One region of the Sphingobium sp. SA2 genome, then DNA from elsewhere that is predicted to be linked to it. Evidence: predicted binding sites of a transcription regulator. Region 1 holds the regulator's gene; the other holds the start of a gene.
The links. Region 1 encodes LexA, which represses DNA repair genes until DNA is damaged. Its sites were predicted from a motif close to GTTCCNCNCTTGTTCT; they were not measured.

Region 1 (3,415 bases):
GCTGGCGCTGGGCTGTGTGGGCGTGTTGTTGCCCGATGGCGCACGGTTGCGGCGGATGATGGTGGCGGGCGGGGTGCTGGCCTGCATGGGGTGCGTTCTCATCTGGGGGAAGGCGCTGATGCTGGGGGAGCCACCGCTGGCGCGGGCGACGTTCGTGCAGGTGACGGGCGATGTCCTGTCGGTGCGCGCGGTTCCGGCGCAGCAGATGGTGCGGGCGATGCTGCGGCCGGTGGCGGCACCGACCTTGCCGAAGGTGATCCGGGTCAATATCGCCGAGAGCGATGTACCCGTCGGGTTGGGCGAGGGTGCGCGGATTCGCTTTCGGGTGCGGTTAATGCCGCCCGCGCCGCCCAGCGTGCCGGGGGGCTATGACTTCGCGGCGCGCGCTTATTTTCAGGGGATAGGTGCGACCGGCAAGGCGTTGAAACCGATCGAGATGGTGAAACCCGCGACGGGTGCGCCGCCGCTGCGGGCACGGCTGTTCGCGCATATTGCCGGGCAAGTGGACGATCCGGCGAAGGGTATCGCCATCGCGCTGGCGACCGGCGATCAGGGGGCGATTGCCGAGGTGGATGCCGAAGCGATGCGCAACAGCGGGTTGGCGCATCTATTGTCGATCAGTGGGTTGCATGTGACGGCGCTGATCGGGGCGGTGATCTTTTTGTTGATGCGGGTGATGGCGTTGAGCCGCCGGGCGGCGCTCGACTGGCCGTTGATGCTGATCGCGGCCACCGGGGGCGCGCTGGCAGGGGTCGGCTATACGCTGCTGACGGGGGCGGAGGTGCCGACGGTGCGGTCCTGCATTGCGGCGTTGCTGGTGCTGGGCGGTCTCGCGATGGGGCGGGATGCGATCACGCTGCGGCTGGTGGCGACGGGCGCGCTGATCGTGCTTATCTTCTGGCCCGAAGCGCTGGTCGGGCCGAGCTTCCAGATGAGTTTTGCCGCCGTCACGGCGCTGGTGGCCTTGGCCGAACATAAGCTATTCCGCGCCTTTGCCGCTGCGCGGGACGAGGCGCGCTGGCGTAAGGTTGGGCGCATGCTGCTGGTGACGTTGGCGACGGGCTTCGTCATCGAACTGGTGCTGATGCCGATCGCGCTGTTTCATTTTCACAAGGCGGGCATGTTGGGCGCCTTTGCCAATATCGTCGCGATCCCGCTGACCACCTTTGTCGTGATGCCGCTGGAGGCGTTGGCGTTGCTGTTCGACCTGGCGGGGCTTGGTGCGCCGTTTTGGTGGCTGACGCAGCAGGCGCTGACGTTGTTGCTGATGATCGCCCATGGGGTGTCGGCCAGTCCCTGGGCGACGATGTTGACGCCATCGGTGCCCGCTTTCGTTTTTGCAGGGATGATGGCGGGGCTGCTCTGGTGCTTGCTGTGGCGCAGCCGGTGGCGCTGGCTGGGATTAGGGCCGGTGGCGGCGGGCGTCATCGCCATATTGCTGCTGTCACAGCCCGACATATTGGTGACCGGCGATGGCCGGCATGTCGCGGTGCGCACGCCTGAGGGTCGCATGGCGATATTGCGCGCGGGGGCGGGCGATTATGTGCGCGATGTCCTGTCGGAGAGCGCGGGCTATGATGGTGCGCTGGAGCCGATCGCGCGGTTGCCGCAGGCGCGCTGTTCGAGCGATTTGTGCGCGGTCGGGCTGATGGCGGGTGGTCGGCCCTGGCAGTTGCTCGTGACCCGCAGCGATATGCTGGTGGACCGCGCGACCTTCGCCCGCGATTGCGCGGCGGCAGATATCGTGATTGCCGATCGCGGTCTGCCGCGTTGGTGCCGCCCGCGTTGGCTCAAGATCGACCGCCGCCTCTTGGCGCGAACCGGCGGCATGGCCATTGATCTCGACCATGCCACCATTCGCACGGTGCGTCAGGCGGGTGACGCCCATCCCTGGATCGCGCCGATCCCCAAGCGATCGCGCCGCTATGGTGCGTCCAAACCGCGCCCGTTCGATGCGCGGCCCAGACCTCAATTATAGCGGCGGAGCAGTCCGGCGAGTTTACCCTGGATCTGGACCTGGCGCGGGTCGTAGATTTGCGGCTCATAGGCGCTGTTGGCCGGGTCCAACCGAACCCTTTGCCCTTCGCGGCGGAAATATTTGAGTGTGGCTTCATTCTCGTCGATCAGGGCGACGACGATCTGGCCCTCACGCGCGACTTCGGTCCGCTGGATCAGCGCGAAGTCACCATCGAGAATACCGGCTTCCATCATCGAATCGCCGGACACTTCCAGCGCATAATGATCGCCCGCGCCAAGCAGCGCGGCAGGAACGGACAACATCGTCTGCCCTTCCATCGCTTCTATCGGAACGCCTGCCGCGATCCGGCCGTGCATCGGGATTTCGATCACGTCGTTGGCGGCAATGAGTTGTGGTGCCGACACCTGCGGTTTGGGCGCGATGACCGGGGCCGGGATGCGGTGCATGGCATCGGGCAGCTTCAAAACTTCGAGCGCGCGCGCACGGTTGGGCAGGCGGCGGATAAAGCCGCGTTCTTCGAGCGCATTGATCAGGCGATGAATGCCCGACTTGGAGCGCAGATCCAGCGCATCCTTCATCTCCTCGAAAGAGGGCGACACGCCGCCTTCCTCCAACCGGGTTTGAATGAAGCTCAGCAATTCCTGCTGTTTGGGCGTCAACATGGCTGCGGTCCTCCGTGGAACGTATAAGGAACGCATAGGAAACAGATGAAGGTTAGTCAAGCGCCGGGTGGATCAGGGCAGGGGCAGAATTTGCACTGTGTCGCCGATGGCCGCCGGGGGGGAAGCGGCGGGGCGGCGGATCAGACAGTCGGCCAGCGCCATGGCGGCGGTGGCGGCGCTGTCTTGCGAGGTGACCGAGACGATGCCGCCATCGCTGCGGAAGGCGCGGAGATAATCGTCGCGGTCGCCGGTGGCGGGGAGGGGGGGGAAGCGAGGCGGGCTTCGTGAAGGGGGGGGAGCGCTTGCCCCGCCATATGGCGGACCAGGGGCAGCAGGAAGAGGGTGCCGGTCACGAAGGCCGAGACGGGGTTGCCGGGCAGGCCCAGGAACAGGGCCTCGCCGAGGCGTCCGGCCATTAGCGGCTTGCCAGGGCGCATGGCGATCTTCCAGAAATCGAGCGTACCGCCCGCTTGCGCGAAGGCGGGGCGAACCATGTCATGATCGCCGACCGATGCGCCGCCGGTCGAGACGATGATGTCGGCCTGGCGCGCGCGATCGAGCGCTGTGACCATGGCGTCGAGATCGTCCGGCACGATGCCGAGGTCGATGACGTCGCAGGGCAAAGCGGCCAGCATCGCGGCGAGCATGGGGGCGTTGGACGAAGGGAGAGCGCCCGGCGGGGTTGGTGCGCCGGGCGGCACCAATTCGTCGCCGGTCGAGAGCAGCGCGACTTTGAGCCGCTGTCCGACGGGCAGGTGGCCATGGCCGCCCAGCA
Region 2 (3,415 bases), 450 kb from region 1:
TCGTTGAGCTTGCCGGGCATCGCGGTGAAGAAGGCGAGCGCGTCCACCACCGAGCGGCGGGTGGAGAGGGAGATGTCCTCACCCGCAATCTTGACCGCGAGCGCTTCGGGTTTGAGGCGGGCGCCGTGGCAGGTCTCGCAGGGCTGGGCGCGTTGATATTTGGACAGTTCCTCGCGCATCCAGGCGGATTCGGTTTGCAGGAGGCGGCGGTTGAGGTTGCCGATGACGCCCTCAAACGCCTTTTTGACTTCGTAGCTTTTGCGGCCGTCCATGAATTTGAGCGTCACCGGCTTGCCGCCGGTGCCGTGGAGGATGACGAGCTTCACTTCGCCGGGCAGGTCGGCCCAGGGGGTGTCGAGCGAGAAGCCGAATTCCTTGGCGAGGGAGCCTAGGACTTGCATATAGTAGGGGCTGGGCGGGTTGGACTTGGCCCAAGGGACGACCGCGCCCTTTTTGAGGCTGAGGGCTTCGTTGGGGACGACGAGTTCGGGGTCGAACTCCTGCCGCTCGCCCAGGCCATCGCAGGCGGGGCAGGCGCCCATGGGGGCGTTGAAGGAGAAGAGGCGCGGCTCGATCTCGGCAATGGTGAAGCCGCTGACGGGGCAGGCGAATTTTTCGGAGAAGACGATGCGGTTGGCGGGGACTTCCGCGCCTTTGAGCTTTTTCTCCGTTCGGGCTGAGCTTGTCGAAGCCCCGCTCTGTTCTTCCGAAGATAAGGACGGCCCTTCGACAGGCTCAGGGCGAACGGGGGTGGGGGCGGCCCCCAATTCTGCAACGGTCGTATCCGCCAGGTCCACGAACGCCAGCCCATCCGCCAGCTTCAGCGCCTGCTCAAAACTGTCGGCCAGGCGCGTGCCCATGTCGGGGGCGACGGCGAGGCGGTCGACGACGACTTCGATGTCATGCTTATATTTCTTGTCGAGCGCGGGGGCGTCTTCGATCAGCATCATCTCGCCGTCGATGCGGACGCGGGTGTAGCCCGCCTTTTGCCATTCGGCGAGTTCCTTGCGATATTCGCCCTTGCGCCCGCGCACGACCGGGGCGAGCAGGTAGAAGCGCGTGCCTTCGGGCAGGAGCATCACGCGGTCGACCATCTGGCTGACGGTCTGCGCGCTGATGGGCAGGCCGGTCGCGGGGCTGTAGGGAATGCCGACGCGCGCCCAGAGCAGCCGCATATAATCGTAGATTTCGGTGACGGTCGCGACGGTGGAGCGGGGATTGCGGCTGGTCGTCTTCTGCTCGATGCTGATCGCGGGGCTGAGGCCCTCGATATGTTCGACATCGGGCTTCTGCATCATCTCTAGAAACTGGCGCGCATAGGCGGAGAGCGATTCCACATAGCGGCGCTGCCCCTCGGCATAGATGGTGTCGAAGGCGAGCGAGGATTTGCCCGACCCCGAAAGCCCGGTGATGACGATCAGGCTGTCGCGGGGCAGATCGACATCGACGCCCTTGAGGTTGTGTTCACGCGCGCCGCGGACGGATATGTGGGTCAGCATTCGGAAAACCTCTGCTGAATAATGTGGGTAAGGCTCATGCGATCCGTTCTACAAATGTTCCGAGGAGGAATCCAGAGGGGAAGATAGGGACAGGGACGCGCAAATGCGAGGGTGGTTGCAAAAGCGCTTGGCGGGACAGGCTTTTCCCCGTTAGCTGATGCGGCAGAGGGGTAGTCGTGGACATAAAGCATTTCATACAGCGCTGGCGGAACAATGAGGGCGGCGCTGAAAGAGCCAATTTCCCCCTGTTCCTGACCGAATTGGCGCAGGTGCTGGACCTGCCCCAGCCCGATCCGGCGGGCGCCACGCATATCCATAATGATTATGTGTTCGAACGCGCCGTGTCCTTTCGGGATGCCGAGGGCAAGACCGGGCATGGCCGCATCGACCTGTATAAACGCGGCTGTTTCGTGCTGGAGGCCAAGCAGAGCCGGGAACGGGGCGGCGGCAAGGAAGTCGCGCTGCCCGCGACGCAGCAGGCTTTGCCGGGCATGGAAGTGAGCGACGCGCGCGGTCGGCGCAGCGCGCATCGCGGCTGGGACGTGCTGATGCGCAATGCGCGCGAACAGGCGGAGCAATATGCCCGCGCGCTGCCCGCCGATCATGTGTGGCCGCCCTTCATCCTGGTGTGCGATGTGGGCCATGCCATCGAAGTATTCGCCGATTTTTCGGGGCAAGGACGCAATTACCGGCAGTTTCCCGACCGGGCGGGGTTCCGCGTCTATCTGGACGACCTGACCGACCCCGCCATTCAGGCGCGGTTGCGCAAGATCTGGACCGATCCGCACGCACTGGACCCGGCCAAACATGCCGCCGAAGTGACGCGCGACATTGCCAAGCGGCTGGCGAGCGTCAGCAAGTTGCTGGAGGACCGGGGGCATCAGCCGGAGCCGGTCGCCCATTTCCTGATGCGGGTGTTGTTCACCATGTTCGCCGAGGATAGCGGCCTGCTGGAACAGGGCAGCTTTCTGGACGTGCTGTCGGACGCGCGGAGCAACCCGGACAGTTTTGCGCCGATGCTGGAAGAGCTGTGGCGCACGATGGACAAGGGCGGTTTTTCCACGACGCTGCGCAAGGCGGTGCGCAAGTTCAATGGCGGGCTGTTCGCCGATGTCAGCGCCATTCCGCTGCGCAAGGAAGAGATTGGCGAGCTTTACGAAGCAGCGAAGCATGTGTGGACCGATGTGGAACCGGCGATTTTCGGCACCTTGCTGGAACAGGCGCTGGACAAGGATGAGCGCAAGCGGTTGGGCGCCCATTATACGCCGCGCGCCTATGTCGAGCGACTGGTCGAGGCGACCATCATCGCGCCGTTGAAGGCGGAATGGGAAGGGGCAGTGCTGGGCGCGGTCGAACTGGAGCGGGAGGCCAATCCGGCGGCGGCGATCAAGGTCGTGCATGATTTCCATGTGAAGCTGGCGCAGACGCGGGTGCTGGACCCGGCGTGCGGCACCGGCAATTTCCTCTATGTCGCGCTGGAACTGATGAAGCGGCTGGAAGGCGACGTGCTGGAAGTGCTGGCGGACCTGGGCGGGCAGGAGGCGCTGGCGATGGAGACCGAGACGGTCCATCCGCGCAATTTCCTGGGGCTGGAACTCAATCCGCGCGCCGCCGCGATCGCCGAACTGGTGCTGTGGCTGGGATACCTGCAATGGCAGATGCGCAACAAGGCGACGATCAGCGATCCGGTGCTGGAAAAATTGTCGAACATCAGCGCGATGGACGCGGTGCTGAAACATGATCCCGAACGGCCCAATGCCGATGGATCAGGCACAGAATTGCCCAATGCGCGGCGGCCGGAATGGCCGGAGGCGGACTATATTGTGGGTAATCCGCCGTTTATCGGCAAGGGCGCTGCTTTAAGGTCGGCTTTAGGTGATGCCTATGTCGAGGCGCTCTGGCAGGCCAATCCGAAG

Region 2: the regulator LexA is predicted to act here: its motif matches at 1,545-1,560, upstream of uvrA (excinuclease ABC subunit UvrA).

What each region holds. Positions count from the first base shown of each region.
Region 1 is NZ_JAPMXX010000006.1:2,537,417-2,540,831, forward strand. It holds gene OVY48_RS19960 (ComEC/Rec2 family competence protein) at 1-1,978, shown strand, start outside; gene lexA (transcriptional repressor LexA) at 1,969-2,640, opposite strand; partial or broken gene glp (gephyrin-like molybdotransferase Glp) at 2,713-3,415, opposite strand, start outside.
Region 2 is NZ_JAPMXX010000006.1:2,987,123-2,990,537, reverse strand. It holds gene uvrA (excinuclease ABC subunit UvrA) at 1-1,499, opposite strand, end outside; gene OVY48_RS21995 (DNA methyltransferase) at 1,676-3,415, shown strand, end outside.